Regions from separate parts of the Devosia sp. MDV22-iso42 genome, predicted to be linked through region 2. Evidence: predicted binding sites of a transcription regulator. Region 2 holds the regulator's gene; each other region holds the start of a gene.
The links. The regulator PhoB, encoded in region 2, activates phosphate uptake and scavenging genes when phosphate is short. The targets are predictions, from matches to a motif close to TGTCATNNANCTGTCAT.

Region 1 (4,060 bases), on a different contig from region 2:
CTCGAGCTGGACCTGACCACCGTGGTGCCGTCGATCTCGGGTCCCAAGCGCCCGCAGGACCGCATCGCGCTCGATCAGGCCAAGGACAAGTTCATTACCGGCCTGCCGACCGAATTCGGCAAGACCGACAATCCGCGCATTGCCGTTGAAGGCACCGACTACAGCATCGGCCATGGCGATGTGGTGATCGCCGCGATCACCTCGTGCACCAATACGTCCAATCCGTCGGTCCTGGTGGCCGCTGGCCTCGTCGCCCGCAAGGCCCGGGCGCTGGGGCTGGATTCCAAGCCTTGGGTCAAGACCTCGCTGGCGCCCGGCTCGCAGGTGGTGACCGATTATCTCGACAGCGCCGGTCTGTCGGCCGACCTGGACGCGATCGGCTTCAATCTTGTCGGCTATGGCTGCACCACCTGCATCGGCAATTCCGGTCCGCTGCCCGTGGAAATCTCCAAGGCGGTGCAGACCGGTGACCTGGTCGCTGCCTCGGTGCTGTCGGGCAATCGCAATTTTGAAGGCCGCGTCAATCCCGACGTCAAGGCCAACTATCTGGCTTCGCCGCCGCTGGTGGTGGCCTATGCCATTGCCGGGTCGATGAATATCGACATCACCAGGGATCCGCTGGGCATCTCCAAGGACGGCAAGCCGGTCTATCTCAAGGATATCTGGCCCTCCAACCACGAGGTCGCCGAGATCGTGCGCACGCATGTGACAAAGGAAATGTTCCAGGGCCGCTATTCGGACGTGTTCAAGGGCGACAAGAACTGGCAGGGCATCCCGGTCGATGGCGGGGAAACCTACAAGTGGAACAGCGCGTCCACCTATGTGCAGAACCCCCCCTATTTCGACGGCATGACGATGGAGCCCAAGCCCATCACCAATGTCGAGAATGCCAAGGTGCTGGCGCTGTTCCTTGATTCCATCACCACCGACCACATTTCCCCGGCCGGTTCGTTCAAGGCCAGCACCCCGGCCGGCAAATATCTCGAAGAGCGCCAGGTCGCGCCCCGGGACTTCAACTCCTATGGCGCCCGCCGCGGCAATCATGAAGTGATGATGCGCGGCACTTTTGCCAATATCCGCATCAAGAACCAGATGCTGCCCGGCGTCGAGGGTGGCTATACCAAGGGGCCGGATGGCTCGCAGATGGCCATCTATGACGCTGCCATGGCCTATCAGGCCGCCGGCGTGCCGCTGGTGGTGTTTGCCGGCAAGGAATATGGCACGGGGTCGAGCCGCGACTGGGCTGCCAAGGGCACCAACCTCTTGGGCGTGCGCGCCGTGATCGCCCAGAGCTTTGAGCGCATTCACCGCTCCAACCTGGTCGGCATGGGCGTGATCCCGCTGCAGTTCAAGGATGGCGAGAGCTGGCAGAGCCTGGGCCTCGATGGCAGCGAAACGGTCTCGATCGAGGGCGTCACGTCCATCGCGCCGCGCGCCATGGTGCCGGTCAAGATCACCCGGGCCGATGGCTCGGTACTGACCATCGAGACGCGCTGCCGCATCGATACGGCCAATGAACTCGACTATTACAAGAATGGCGGCATCCTGCAGTATGTGCTGCGCAGTCTCGTCGCGGCCTAGTTTTAGGGCACCAGAATGACAATGGCGGCCCTGGTGGCCGCCATTTTCTTGCGCTGCAGGGCGGTTTTAACCGTCTCACCCTCTTTTGACTGGCGGGGGCCGGCACGGCCAGCTTACAACCATGGCCATGAAACATGTGTCCTGGTGTTCAGCCCTTGTCGGGGTTGCCGTCCTGTGGAGCCTGGCCGGTCCGGCCAGCGCGGAGACGCGCCTGCATCCGCGGGCGGTGGTGGAGCTGTTCACCAGCCAGGGCTGCTCGTCCTGTCCGCCCGCCGATGCCCTGCTGACCAGCCTGGCCGAGCAGGACGACGTGGTCGCCCTGGCCTATCATGTCGACTACTGGGACTATGTGGGCTGGAAGGACACCTTTGGCGAGGCCGACTATTCCGATCGCCAGCGCGCCTATGCCCAGAGCTGGGGCTCCTCGCGCATCTTTACCCCGCAAATGGTGGTCAATGGCAGCAAGGGCGTGGTCGGCTCGCGCCGTGGCGAGGTGCATGGGGCGATCGGGCAGGCCAGGCTGACCCTGCCGGTCGGCATCACCGAAGACGGCGACATGCTCAAGATCACCATTCCGCCCGATGCGTCGCTGCAGGATGCGGTGGTCTGGCTGGTGACCTATATCGATCGGGCGGAAGTGGCAATCGAGCGCGGCAACAATGCCGGCAAGACCATGGCCTATACCCAGGTCGTCACCGGCCGGCAGGCCCTGGGGGTCTGGGAATACGAGACCGGCGCCACCATCAAGCTGCCACTTCCCGAGGTACTCGCGCACAAGAGCACCGGCATCGCCGTGATCGTGCAGCAGGAGCGCGATGGCCTGCCGGGTCCCATCCTGGGCGCGGCAAGTTTCGAACGCTGAGCAGCGCAGACAAAAACCCCGCCCCTGGGGGACAGGGGCGGGGATAGTTATGACTGGTCAACTCAATAGAAGAGACTGGTGCCAAGGCTTCAAGGTTTGGGGGCTCAGTCGGCCCGGGCGCCAGCTCCTGGAGGCAATGGTTGTAACGTGACGGCGTATTTGGGCGGGTTCAGGGACAAATTGTGACCGCATTGGGGTATTTCGGTCGCCCTGAGGGGTCTTGCGTCGCGGCGCGAATGCCGCAATCATGACATTGCATTGACAATGGAGCAGGCGGACTGGTGCAAAGCGGCACACCAACCGACAAGCCGGGTTCGCTCGTGCTGGTACATACCGGCGAGCCGACTGCCAGTGGCAGCAAGGTGCCCATAATCGTGGCCTTTGATCGGCGGGAGCTGACCACCATTCTGGCCGTGTATGGCCGCAAGGTGGGGCAGGGCGAATGGCGCGACTATGCCATGGATTTCCTGCGCGACCGGGCGGTGTTTTCCATCTATGCCCGCGTCTCGGAACGGCCGCTGTTCATCGTGGAAAAGCTGCCCAAGCTGCGCAATCGCCAGGGCCAGTACAGCGTTACCAACCAGCAGGGCCGCATTCTCAAGCGCGGACACGACATCGCCCAGGTGCTGCGCGTGCTGGATCCGCAACTGGCGGTGGTGGGCTAGCAAGACGCCGCGCGCTCCGGTTCCGGCGCGCCACGGCTGGCGGCAGGTCGGCCCCGGCTCGCGCCTTGCCGGCTATCCGATGGTCAAGGTCCTGTGACTACAGCGTGAGCTGCATGTGCACGATGTCGAGCCAGCGGTCGAACTTGAAGCCCAGCGCCTCGTGCCGGCCGATATGGCGGAAGCCGAGCTTGTCATGCAGCTTGATCGAGCCGGTGCCTTCGGCGGTGATGACGGCGATCATCTGCTTGAAGCCGAAGGCGCGCGACTGGCTGATGATCTCGCCCATCATGGCCGAACCCAGGCCGCGCCCCTGAGCGTCAGGCGCGCAATAGACCGAGTTTTCGCAGGTGAAGCGATAGGCGGGGCGGGGGCGATAGACCGAGGCATAGGCATAGCCCAGCAGGGCGCCATCCGGCCCCTCGGCCATGACCACTGGATGGTTGGCGGCCAGCATATGGCCGAACTTTTCCGCCAGCACGTCCTCGCCGGGTGCCACCAGGTCGAAGGTCGCGACCGAATGCTCGACATAGTGCTTGTAGATGGCGGTGATGGCGGGGACGTCGGCCCACTCAAAGGGGCGCAGGCGGAATTCGGACACGGCTTGTCATCCAGGCAAAGAAAAGACCGCAGCCCTTGTAGGCTGCGGTCCGATTTGTCGTCCAACCAAATTCCTTGATCATGCAATCAAGGATGCTGGGGCCTATTCGCGATTGCCGAACAGGCGCAGCATCATCAGGAAGAGGTTGATGAAGTCGAGGTAGAGGCTGAGCGCGCCCATGATGGCACCCTTGGCCAGCACATCGGCGCCATGTGACTCCGAATAGCCTTCCTTGATCTTCTGCGTGTCATAGGCGGTCAGGCCGACAAAGATCAGCACGCCCACCACCGAGATGATGAATTCCATCATCGAGGACTGCATGAACATGTTGACCACCGAGGCGATGATCAGGCC
Region 2 (4,060 bases):
CTGGTAGGCCCCGGCCCGCCACAAACCGAGCTTATAAGGAATGATGCAAATGGATATGGTCGCCGGCAAGCCCAAGATGACACAGCAATCAGTGAACAGCACCATGAACCCCACCGACGCCCTTGAACGGCCGATCCGCCTCTCTGCCCGCGACGTCACCGTCCACTATGGTGCCAAGCAGGCCTTGTTCGGCATTTCCATCGACATCCCTGACCGGGCCGTCACCTCCTTCATCGGGCCCTCGGGCTGCGGCAAGTCGACCTTCCTGCGCTGCATCAACCGCATGAATGACACCATCGAGGGCGCCAGGGTCGGCGGCAGCATCAAGCTCGATGGCGAGGACGTCTATGATCCGCAGCTCGACGTGGTCGAACTGCGCGCCCGCGTCGGCATGGTGTTCCAGAAGCCCAATCCCTTCCCCAAGTCCATCTACGACAACGTCGCCTATGGCCCCAAGATCCACGGCCTCGCGCGCTCCAAGACCGATCTCGACGAAATGGTCGTCTCCTCGCTGCGCAAGGCAGGCCTCTTCGAAGAGGTCAAGGACCGCCTGCAGGAGCCCGGCACCAGCCTCTCGGGTGGTCAGCAGCAGCGCCTGTGCATCGCCCGCGCCATCGCCGTCGGTCCCCAGGTCATCCTGATGGATGAGCCCTGCTCGGCCCTCGACCCGATCGCCACCGCCATCATCGAGGAACTGATCGACGAGCTGCGCGAAAACTACACCATCGTCATCGTCACCCACTCCATGCAGCAGGCCGCCCGCGTCAGCCAGCGCACGGCCTTCTTCCACCTGGGCAACCTGATCGAGGAAGGTGTCACCGAGGACATCTTCACAAACCCGGCGCACAAGCAGACCCAGGATTACATCATGGGCCGCATCGGCTAGTCCGGCCGCCCGCTCAAATGCGCGAACCGGCCCCGGCCGGTTCCCCGCCCCCAGGTTCAGAGGAACACCATGGCCCCCGATCATATCGTCTCGTCCTACAATGACGAACTCGTCGCCCTCGCCCAGACCATTGCCGAGATGGGTGGCCAGGTTGAAGTGGCCATCGAGAATGGCACCAAGGCCCTGCTCAAGCTCGATCGCGAGCTGGCGGACCTCACCATCATCGCCGATCAGCGCATCGACGACATGCAGCGCAAGATCGACGACATGGCCGTCTCCATGATCGCCCGCCGCCAGCCCATGGCCTCGGACCTGCGCTCCATCATCACGGCCATCCACGTCGCTTCCGATCTCGAGCGCGTCGGCGACATGGCCAAGCAGCTGGCCCGCCGCTCGCTCAAGATCGAGGGGCTCACCCTGCAGCCCACCTTCTACAACGGCGTGCGCAACATGACCGCCCTGGTGCTGCGCCAGATCAAGGAATCGCTGGACGCCTATTCCAACCGCGATGCCGAGGGCGCCATCCAGGTCTGCAACCGCGATGACGAGGTGGATGCCATGTACACCTCCCTGTTCCGCGAACTGCTCACCTACATGATGGAAGATCCGCGCAACATCACCCCCTGCACCCATCTGCTGTTCTGCGCCAAGAGCCTGGAACGCATTGGCGACCACGCCACCAATATCGCCGAACGTGCCTATTACCTGCAGACCGGCAAGCAGCTTTCGAGCGATGTCGAAGAACTGCAGCGCACGCAGATCAAGGCGTAGAGCAAATGCCGGCCACCATTCTCGTCGTCGAGGACGAAGGCGATATCGCCATCCTCCTGCGTTACAATCTCGAGGCCGAGGGCTTCCGCGTCGTGACCGCCGAAACCGGCGACGAGGCCCAGCATGCCATCCAGGACAAGCTGCCCGATCTGATCCTGCTCGACTGGATGCTGCCCGAAATCTCCGGCATCGAGCTGTGCCGGCGCCTGCGCGCCCGCGAGGAAACCGCCCGCGTGCCCATCATCATGCTCACCGCCCGCGGTGAGGAGGAAGAGCGCGTCCGGGGTCTCGCCACCGGCGCCGACGACTATGTGGTCAAGCCCTTCTCGGTGCCCGAACTGATCGCCCGCATCCACGCGCTGCTGCGCCGCGCCAATCCAAACCTGGTCACCGCCGCGCTCAAGGTCGGCGATCTCGAGCTCGACCGCACCACCCACCGGGTCCGCCGCGCCGCCCGCGACGTCCATCTCGGCCCCACCGAATACCGCCTGCTCGAATATCTGATGCGCCATCCCGGTCGCGTCTACTCCCGCGAACAGCTCCTCGATGGCGTCTGGGGCAATGACGTCTATGTCGACGAGCGCACCGTCGACGTCCATATCGGCCGCCTCCGCCGCGCCATCAATCGCGGCCGCGAAACCGACCCCATCCGCACCGTCCGCGGCGCCGGCTACGCCTTCGACGAAAGATTCGCCCAGGTCGCCTGAGACCCCTCGCCCCCACCCAGCCTCCCCCTGGAGGGGAGGAACAGCGCAGTGCTTGCCTGAATTGGTACCCCAACCGCGATGGGTCTCTCCCCCTTCAGGGAGAGGCTGGGTGAGGGCTTCCCTCATGGCAGGCACGGCAGGTGCATTCCCCCTCACACCTCTGGCGTATCGCGCAGCGGCATGTCGTCGTCCAGCCGCACCGTCTGCCGTTCGATCATCCGGTGCACGCGCGGCGGGCCGTCGCCGCGGTGCAGGCCGCGCAGCAGCTCGGTATTTTCCGCATCGGCCTTGGTGCGCCGCAGATTGTGCCGCACATAGTCGATCCAGGTCGGCACGTGATAGCTCTCCACCCAGAGTTCAGGCTGTTCCAGGTCGCGCAGCAGGGCCCATTGCCGCGCCCCGTCGCGGATGCGGATGCGCCGGCGGTCGGCCATCAGCGCCAGGAAGCGCGGGATGTCGGCCTGCTCGATGCGATAGTCGATCATCACCATGATCGGCCCGCTGCGCGCCCGCAGGTTGAGCTTGAGAATGGGCTCGTTGAAGGTGCCCAGCGGATTGAGGTCGCGCGAATTGAACTGCGGCAGCGGCAGCCGCAGCCCCACCGCTGCACAGACCAGCAGCACCCAGCCCGCCATGGCCAGCGCCCAGTCCGGCCCGAAGGCATCGGCGCTGAGGCCCCAGATCCAGCTGCCGGCCGCCATGCCGCCAAAGGTCGCCGTCTGGTACAGCGACAGGGCCCGCCCCACCACCCAGCGCGGCGCGGACAGCTGGATGGAGACGTTGAACAGCGACAGCGCCAGCACCCAACAGGCGCCCGCCGGCAGCAGCACGAAATGGCTCAGCAGCGGATCACGGCTGAAGCCCAGGCCGGCGCAGCTGATGGCAAAGCCGATGCACGCCGCCCGCACGATGATTTCATTGCTGTAGCGCTCGCGCACCCGGCCATTGAGAAAGGCCCCGCCGATCGCGCCCAGCCCGAAGCAGCCCAGCAGCGTGCCATAGGCCAGCGCGCCGCCGCCGACATATTCGGCCGCCACCGAGGGCAGCAGCGCCAGCACGGCAATCGCCGCCAGCCCGAACAGGAAGCCGCGCAGCAGCACGGTGGTCAGGTTGGGCGACAGCGACACATAGCGGATGCCCGCCCACATGGCGCTGCCGAATTTCTCGCGCGGCAGGCGGTTGGGCACGCGTTCGGGCTTCCAGCGCCCCAGCGCCAGCAGCAGCGGCCCATAGGACAGCGCATTGACCGCAAAGGCGGCACCCGCGCCGGCCAGGGCCACGATCAGCCCGCCCACCGCCGGGCCGACGCTGCGCATCATGTTGAAACCCATCGAGTTGAGCGTCACCGCGCCGGGCAGTTCCTCCCGCGGCACGATATCGCCCATCGAGGCCTGCCAGGACGGGTTGAACAGCGCCGTGCCGCAGCCGATCAGAAAGGTGAAGCTCAGCAGCAGCCAGGGCGTGAGCAGGCCCAGATAGGCCAGCACGGCCAGCGTGATCGAGATCACCATCATGCCACCCTGCGCGATCAGCATGACCACGCGGCGGTCGAAATTGTCCGCCAGCGCCCCGGCGGCCAGCGAAAACACCATGATCGGCAGGGTGGTAGACGCCTGCACCAGCGCGATCATGTTGTGCGAGTCCGTCAGCGTCGTCATCATCCAGCCGGCGCCCACCGACTGCACCAGCCCGCCCA
Region 3 (4,060 bases), on a different contig from region 2:
CGGATTTCCTTGCGCTCGTAAAAGCGCGGGCCGCCGATGACGCGGTAATTGAGGCCCAGGGTGATGAAGCGTTCTTCGAATTCGCGCATCTGGAAGCTGGCGCGGACCAGGATGGCCATGGAATTGAGCGGGTCGCCATCGCGCTGATATTGCTCGATCTGCTCGCCAATGGTGCGCGCTTCTTCCTCACTGTCCCAGACCTGGGTGACCGCGACCAACTCGCCTTGTTCGGCGACATCGGTCTGCAGCGTCTTGCCCAGGCGGCTTTCGTTGAAGGCGATGATATTGCTGGCGGCCTTGAGGATATTGGCGGTCGAGCGGTAATTGCGCTCAAGCTTGATCACCTTGGCGCCGGGAAAATCCTTTTCGAAGCGCAGGATATTGTCGACCTCGGCGCCGCGCCAGCCATAGATGGACTGGTCGTCATCGCCAACGACGCAGATATTGGCCTCGCTCGCCGGCTTCCCCTGCGCCAAGAGCCGCAGCCAGAGATATTGGGCGACATTGCTGTCCTGGTATTCGTCCACCAGCATATATTTGAACTTGCGGTGATAATCGGCCAGCACGTCGGGATTTTCGCGGAACAGGCGGATGCATTCGAGCAGCAGGTCGCCGAAATCGGCGGCGTTGAGGGATTTCAGCCGCGCCTGATAGGCGTAATAGAGCTTGCCGCCCAAACCATTGGCATAGGAGCCGCTATCGGCCACGGAAACGTCCTTGGGCAGCAGGCCCTTGTTCTTCCAGCCATCCATCATCGAGGCGAAGAGCTTGGCGGGCCAGCGCTTTTCGTCGATGTTTTCGGCGTCGAGCAATTGCTTGATCAGCCGGATCTGGTCGTCGGTATCGAGGATGGTGAAGTCTGAAGTCAGGCCGACAAGACCTGCGTGGCTCCGCAGCATGCGAGCGCCAATAGAGTGGAATGTGCCAACCCAATACATTCCTTTCGTCTCAGGCTCAAAATCTTGGATGCGCTTCTTCATTTCGCTGGCGGCCTTGTTGGTGAAGGTCACCGCCAGAATTTCCTTCGCGGACGCGAGGCGTCGATTGAGTATGTAGGCGATGCGGGTTGTGAGCACGCGCGTCTTCCCCGTGCCGGCGCCGGCCAGCACTAGAAGCGGTCCTTCTATGGTCTCGACGGCCTCGCGCTGCTCCGCGTTCAGGCCCTGCAGATAGTCGGGCGCAGGCGGGCGTTTGAACTGGCCGGTAATGGCCCCGGCTGTCGGGCGGGCGGGGGGGTGATAGTCACCGGACATAGAAAGCCTTTCCATCGCTGCGCGCCGGTCAAGGCGCATCAGCGCGGCGATTGACGAATCTTGATTTGTTCTCCTGCGAATATAGGGACGGGCAGGGGGATTGTATAGAACGGGGGACCGTCACCGATCTGTCATAGTGGCGTCATGGAAGTGTAGCCCGGCCGGCCTATGGCACCCTTGGAATTCAAACGGGGGATCATCCATGTCGCAGACCAAACTTCTCGTCGCGCTGACCGCAACGCTGCTGGCCACGACTGCCAGTGCCGGCGCCGCCGAACATTTCAACCGCATTGCCAGCTTTCCGGTGGCGCTGAACAGTCCTGACGCCGCGGTCACCTCCTCGGAGATCATCACCGCGACCGATGACGGCATGACGCTGATCTATTCGGACAGCCCGGCCGGCGGCATCGGCTTTATCGACATCACCGATCCCAAGGCCCCCAAGCAGGGTGGGTTTCTGGCCATGGAGGGCGAGCCTACTTCGGTGACCGTGATCGGCGCCAAGGCCTATGTGGCGGTCAATACGTCGAAAAGCTTTGTCGAGCCATCGGGCAAGCTGGTGGTGGTCGATATTGCCAGCAAGGCCATCGACGGCGAGTTTGACCTCGGCGGCCAGCCTGACTCGATCGCGCACAACAAGGACAATACGATCCTGGCCATTGCCATCGAGAACGAGCGTGACGAAGACGTCAATGACGGCGCCATTCCGCAGGCGCCCGCTGGTTTCCTCACCATCGTCACCCTGACCGATGGCGCCGTGACCGAGGCCGGCATCAAGAAGGTCGAGCTGACGGGCAGCACCATCGCGCCCGACGACGCCGAAGCCGAGTTCGTCGCCTTCAACGACAATGACGAGATCGCCGTCACGCTGCAGGAAAACAACTGGATCGCCATCGTCGATGCCAAGACCGGCACCGTGACCGGGGGCTTTGAGGCCGGCGAGACCGGCGTCTTCGGCGCCGATACCAAGAATGACGGCAAGATCGACTTCAGCGCCGACAAGGATGCCGTGCCGCGCGAACCCGATGCCATCAAGTGGCTCGACACCGAGCGTCTCGTGGTCGCCAATGAGGGCGACTGGAATGGCGGCTCGCGTGGCTTCACCATCTTCAACCGCGATGGGTCGGTGAACTTTGACTCCGGCAATGCGCTGGACGTCAGTGCGGCCCAGCTTGGCCACTATCCCGACAAGCGCAACAAGAAGGGCGTCGAGCCGGAGGGCCTGGAAGTCGCCACCTTCGGCGAAGAGCAGTATATCTTCGTCGCCCTGGAGCGGGCTTCGCTGATTGCCGTCTACAAGGATACCGGCGCAGAGCCCGAATATGTCCAGTCGCTGCCATCGGGCATTTCGCCGGAAGGCCTGATCGCTATCCCCGGTCGCAACCTGCTGGCCACGGCCAATGAAGTCGACCTGCGCGAAGAGGGCGGCGTCGGCTCCCATGTCATGCTCTATGAACTGGCTGAAGGCGAAGCCGCGTTCCCCACCATCATCTCTGACCTCGACACCGATGCTCATCCGATCGGCTGGGCCGCCCTGTCCGGTGTCGTCGCCGATGCCGACAAGGCCGCCACGCTTTATGCCGTGTCGGACAGCGTGCTGTATGCCGAGCCGGCCATCTACACGATCGACGCCAGCACGGTGCCGGCTGTCATCACGGCCAAGACCCCGATTACCCGCAATGGCGACAGGGCGCAGAAACTCGACCTGGAAGGTATTACGCTGGACGGCGAGGGCGGCTTCTGGCTGGCCAATGAGGGCGATGCCGCCAAGCTTGTGCCGCATGCCCTGATCCATGTGGATGGCGAAGGCGCCATCGTGGCCGAAGTCGGCATGCCGGTGGAACTGCTGACCGGCCAGACGCGCTTTGGCGCCGAGGGCGTGGCTATGGTCGGCGACACGCTCTGGGTGGCCATGCAGCGCGAATGGGGTGATGACGACAAGGGCTCGGTCAAGCTGCTGGCCTACAATACCGAGACCAAGGAATGGGGCGCGGTGCGCTACCCGCTCGAGGCACCTGCCGAGGGCGCCTGGGTCGGCCTCAGTGAGATCACCGTGCATGGCGACTACGCCTATATCGTCGAGCGCGACAACCAGATCGGCGACAAGGCCGCGCTCAAGGCGATCTACCGCGTGCCGGTGAGCGAACTGGTGGCCGCGCCGCTCGACGGCGAGCTGCCGCTGGTGAGCAAGGAACTGGTGCGTGACCTGGTCCCCGACCTCAAGGCGTTCAATGGCTATGTGCTCGACAAGGTGGAAAGCCTGGCCATCGACGTGACCGGCACCGGCTATGTCATCACCGACAATGACGGCGTGGATGACAGCTCGGGCGAGACCCACCTCTGGTCGATCGGCGCGCTGTAGCAAATCCGTACCGAGACGAAGAGGCGGCCAGCCCCATGGGGCTGGCCGTCTGTCATTCGGGTGGGCACGCGGCGGGCGGGGCGGCATGCGCCATCGCCACATGCAGGCGTGTATTGGGGACATTGGCGGGGTTGCGCCAGCGCCGCTCTTGCCTACACTCTGCCACACCAATCCGGATGATCCCTGCGCTGTGCTGAACCGCATCTACATCGTTGTTGGCCTGCTGGCGATCATCGTGCTCGGTGGGGCATTCGTCGCCCCATACCTGATCCAGTGGGGCGACTACCGCAGCCGCATGGAGGCGCTGGCCAGCCAGGCGCTGGGCACGCCGGTGACCATTCGCGGCGATATCGCCTTTGCCCTGCTGCCGCAGCCGCGGCTCAATTTTTCCAACGTTCTGGTCGGCTCGCCGGAAGAGCCGGCGGCCACGGTTGACAGCGTCGAC
Region 4 (4,060 bases), on a different contig from region 2:
TGTGGCGCGATGTCGGTCATGGGCGAACTGCTTCCGCTGATGTTTCAGTCGTCTCCCTCCCCCTTGTGGGGAGGGATCAAGGGTGGGGGTATCCATCCGTGCATCCGGTGCGTTGGTCCCTACCCTGGCTCCCTCCCCACAAGGGGGAGGGAGCCCGTCCGGAGCGTGTGGCGAAATCAGCCGCCGATGGTCGCCTTGCGGGCAGCGATGATGGCGTCGTAGAAGGTCGCATCGACCTCGACATAGCCATTGTAGTCGCCGGCCTGGGCGGCGCGGAAGCAGTCGTAATTGGTTTCTGGCAGGGCCTTGAGGAAGGCTTCGATCTTGTCCTTGGCGTCCTGCTCCATGTCCGAGCGCAGCACGATCGGGCCATTCGGGATCAGCGGGGACTTCCACAGCTCGACCATGTCCTCCATGTCGAGCATGCCCTTGTCGACCATCGAGCGGATATTGCCCGAAGTATAGCCCTCGGAGAATTCGCCAACGCCCGAACCCCAGGTCACGCCGGCGTCGAACTGGCCGTCCACGACAGCCAGAACCAGGTTTTCATGGCCGCCGCCGAAACCGGTTTCCGAGAAGTACTCTTCGACAGGCATCTTGATGTCATTGGGCAGAGCCACGACCGGGACGAGATAGCCCGAGGTCGAATCCGGATCGGCAAAGCCGAGCTTCTTGCCCTTCATGTCTTCGAGCGAGGTGATGCCGCTATCCTTGCGGGCCAGCATGATCGAGTAATAGCCGGTGGCGCCATCGGTCTGCTCGGTGGTCAGGATGGGCTCAACGGCGTCCGGATCCTGCAGGTAGATGGCGGCATAGGCGGAAGCGCCGAGCTCGGCATAGTCGAGCGTGCCGCCCAGCAGGCCCTGGATCACGCCATTATAGTCGGCAGCGGGGAACAGCTGCACGTCCGAATAGCCCAGTTCGGCCTTCATCAGGTCAACCAGGCACTGATTGTCGCGCAGGCGGTCGGCTTCGTTTTCGCCGCCGAGCAGGCCGATGCGCAGGACATTGTCCTGGGCGAAGACGCCGGTGGTCAGGGTTGCAACGGCAATGCCGGCAAGCAGGATGGAGCGGATCGCAGTCATGGAAGTCTCCTTTGGTGACGCGGGTAGATCGGCGGCCGGCTTTGCCCCCTGGGCAGTTGCCGTCGCGGAACGGGTTCAGGTGGCTGGAATGGCCACGCTCATACGCGGCGCAATCGGCTCGAGCGCGGTGGAGGTCAGCGCCTCCTGCAGCCCGTCGGCGCCATAGAGCGTGCGGGCCACATCGGTGGTCAGCTCGTCCGGGGTGCCGTCGAACACCACCTTGCCCGCCGCCATGCCGATGATGCGCTCGCAATAGGCGCGGGCGGTGTCGAGCGTGTGCAGGTTGGTGATGACGGTAATGCCTTCCGAATTGATGTCACGCAGGCTGTCCATGACGATCTGGGCATTGCGCGGGTCGAGGCTGGCGATCGGCTCGTCGGCCAGGATCATCTTGGGGCCCTGCATCAGCGCCCGGGCAATCGCCACGCGCTGCTGCTGGCCGCCCGACAGGGTCTGCGCCCATTGCAAAGCCGTCGGCGCGATGTCGAGGCGTTCCAGCGCCTTGAGCGCTTCGAGTTGCTCGGTGGCGGTAAAGATCTGCAGCAGGTTGAGGACCGGGTTACGGCCATTGAGCCGGCCGAGCATGACATTGGTGATGACGTCGAGGCGGGGTACCAGGTTGAACTGCTGGAAGATCATGGCGCAGTCGCGCTGCCAGTTGCGCAAAGCCTGGCCGCGCAGTTCGGAGGTGCGCACGCCATTATATTCAATATAGCCCGACGACACGTCGGCCAGGCGGTTGATCATGCGCAGCAGGGTGGACTTGCCGGCGCCGGAGCGGCCAATGACGCCGACCATCTGACCCTGGGGAATCTCAAGCGTTACGCTGTCGACAGCAAGCTTGTCACCAAATCGTCGCGAAACATTGGAGATCTTCAGCATCAGGCGCCCCACTTCTCGAGTGTGGCAGACCTAGGGCGAGCAGATTACGTGCGCATGTAGATTTGGTGACGGTTACATGACGATGCACAGGCGCGTTTGTGGTAGGTTTGCAGGGTGTCCCAGGCACCTATCCAACTTACCCACCGGCCGTCACCCTCGGGCTTGACCCGAGGGCTCTGCACTTGCGGTGCGCTGGTTAAGTGAAGTGCCCTCGGGTCAAGCCCAAGGGTGACGATCGAGTATGTGGAGAGGTCGCCCCTACCCTTCATATTTCTCCAGAAACGCCTCAATGCCGAGCTTGCGGAAATCGGGCAGCGCCTGGTGCAGCTTGTCGTGGCTCCAGTCCCACCAGGCCATGGCGTCGAGCCGTGAGGCCACGTCATCGGAAAAGCGCTGCCTGATGGTTCGGGCCGGGACGCCCACGGCGATAGCGAAATCGGCGACGTCCTTGGTCACCACCGCATTGGAGCCGATAATGGCGCCATTGCCCACAGTCACGCCGGGCATGATCACCGCGCCATGGCCGATCCAGGTGTCGTGGCCAATGCTGATGGGTGTGCTCTCGCGCCAGTCGAAAAAGCTCTGGTCATCCTCCTCGCCCTCGAAATATTGCGCCGAGCGATAGGTGAAATGGTGCAGCGAGGCGCGGCCCATCGGGTGCATGCTCGCATAGATGCGCACATTGGCCGCGATATTGGAGAACTTGCCGATGCTGGAATAGGCGATCTGGGTGCCGCCCACGCAGTAGGAATAATCGCCCAGGCTCGAATAGGACACGGTGCAGCCGGCGCCCACCTCGGTATAACGGCCCAAAGTGGATTGATGGACCTTGGCGCTGGGGTGGATGGCGGGTTCGAGGCCAAGCTTTTTCATGCGGCAAGCTCCGGGGCAAAAGCGGTGACATCGAGAATGCGGTCGGCGACCTGGCTCCGCACCTCCTCGTCGTGGAAGATGCCGAGCAGGGCCACGCCCTGCGCCTTCTTCTCCCCGATCATGGCGACGACGACAGCGCGGTTGGTGGCGTCGAGCGAGGCGGTCGGCTCGTCGAGCAGCAGCACGGGATGGTCGGTGATGAAGCCGCGCGCAATATTGACGCGCTGCTGTTCGCCGCCCGAAAAGGTCGCCGGCGGCAGGCTCCACAGCCGTTCGGGCAGGTTGAGCCGGGCCAGCAGATGCTTCGCGCGCGCCTGCGCCTCGGCCTTGTCCACGCCGCGGATCACCAGCGGCTCGGCCACCACGTCGAGCGCCGAAACGCGCGGCACGGTGCGCAGGAACTGGCTGACATAGCCGATGGAATCGCGCCGCAGCGTCAGCACGGTACGCGGATCGGCCGTGGCCAGATCGACCGCCTCCCCATGGTGCTGGATGACAATGGACCCGGCATCGACGCCATAATTGCCATAGACCATTTTGAGGATCGAGCTCTTGCCCGCCCCCGACGGCCCGCCCAGCACGACGCATTCGCCGGGCTGAACGTGAAAGTTCACATGTTCCACCACCGGCAGCACGATCCCGTCGCGCAGATGCATGGTGAAGGTCTTGCTGAGATTTTTGACAGTAAGGGCGGTCATCATCACACCTGCAGGATCGAGCTGACGAGCAGCTGGGTATAGGGTTCGCGCGGATCGTCGAGCACGCGGTCGGTGAGCCCCGCCTCGATCACATGGCCATCCTTCATCACCATCATGCGGTGGCTGAGGAGCCGCGCCACGGCCAGGTCATGCGTCACGACGATGGCCGCCAGCCCCAGTTCGCCCACCAGGCCGCGCAAGAGATCGAGCAGGCGCGCCTGTACCGACACATCCAGACCGCCGGTCGGCTCGTCCATGAAGACCAGCCGTGGCCCGGTGACGAGGTTGCGGGCGATCTGCAGGCGCTGCCGCATGCCGCCGGAAAAGCTGCGCGGCTGGTCGTCGATGCGGTCGGCAGCGATTTCCACCCTTCCGAGCCAGTCGAGCGCCGTGGCGCGGATCTGGCCATAGTGGCGGTCGCCCACCGCCATCAGCCGCTCGCCGACATTGGCGCCGGCCGAGACGGTCATGCGCAATCCGTCGGCCGGGTTCTGGTGCACGAAGCCCCAGTCCGTGCGGACG

Region 1: a site for PhoB is predicted at 2,680-2,696, ahead of AC4NN3_RS10405 (DUF2794 domain-containing protein). Genes of this name have one in related genera too.
Region 3: a site for PhoB is predicted at 1,372-1,388, ahead of AC4NN3_RS08690 (esterase-like activity of phytase family protein). Genes of this name have one in related genera too.
Region 4: a site for PhoB is predicted at 2,033-2,049, ahead of phnC (phosphonate ABC transporter ATP-binding protein). Genes of this name have one in related genera too.

Annotation. Positions count from the first base shown of each region.
Region 1 is NZ_JBZVWR010000009.1:99,484-103,543, reverse strand. Features, by position in the region: gene acnA (aconitate hydratase AcnA) at 1-1,581, shown strand, start outside; gene AC4NN3_RS10410 (DUF1223 domain-containing protein) at 1,703-2,443, shown strand; gene AC4NN3_RS10405 (DUF2794 domain-containing protein) at 2,725-3,108, shown strand; gene AC4NN3_RS10400 (GNAT family N-acetyltransferase) at 3,206-3,706, opposite strand; gene AC4NN3_RS10395 (Bax inhibitor-1/YccA family protein) at 3,809-4,060, opposite strand, start outside.
Region 2 is NZ_JBZVWR010000012.1:291,157-295,216, reverse strand. Features, by position in the region: gene pstA (phosphate ABC transporter permease PstA) at 1-7, shown strand, start outside; gene pstB (phosphate ABC transporter ATP-binding protein PstB) at 104-886, shown strand; gene phoU (phosphate signaling complex protein PhoU) at 956-1,657, shown strand; gene phoB (phosphate regulon transcriptional regulator PhoB) at 1,663-2,364, shown strand; gene AC4NN3_RS16315 (MFS transporter) at 2,517-4,060, opposite strand, start outside.
Region 3 is NZ_JBZVWR010000007.1:248,735-252,794, forward strand. Features, by position in the region: gene AC4NN3_RS08685 (ATP-dependent helicase) at 1-1,253, opposite strand, end outside; gene AC4NN3_RS08690 (esterase-like activity of phytase family protein) at 1,456-3,615, shown strand; gene AC4NN3_RS08695 (AsmA family protein) at 3,806-4,060, shown strand, end outside.
Region 4 is NZ_JBZVWR010000002.1:68,102-72,161, reverse strand. Features, by position in the region: gene phnE (phosphonate ABC transporter, permease protein PhnE) at 1-20, opposite strand, end outside; gene phnD (phosphonate ABC transporter substrate-binding protein) at 177-1,085, opposite strand; gene phnC (phosphonate ABC transporter ATP-binding protein) at 1,161-1,970, opposite strand; gene AC4NN3_RS00885 (DapH/DapD/GlmU-related protein) at 2,226-2,840, opposite strand; gene phnL (phosphonate C-P lyase system protein PhnL) at 2,837-3,541, opposite strand; gene phnK (phosphonate C-P lyase system protein PhnK) at 3,541-4,060, opposite strand, start outside.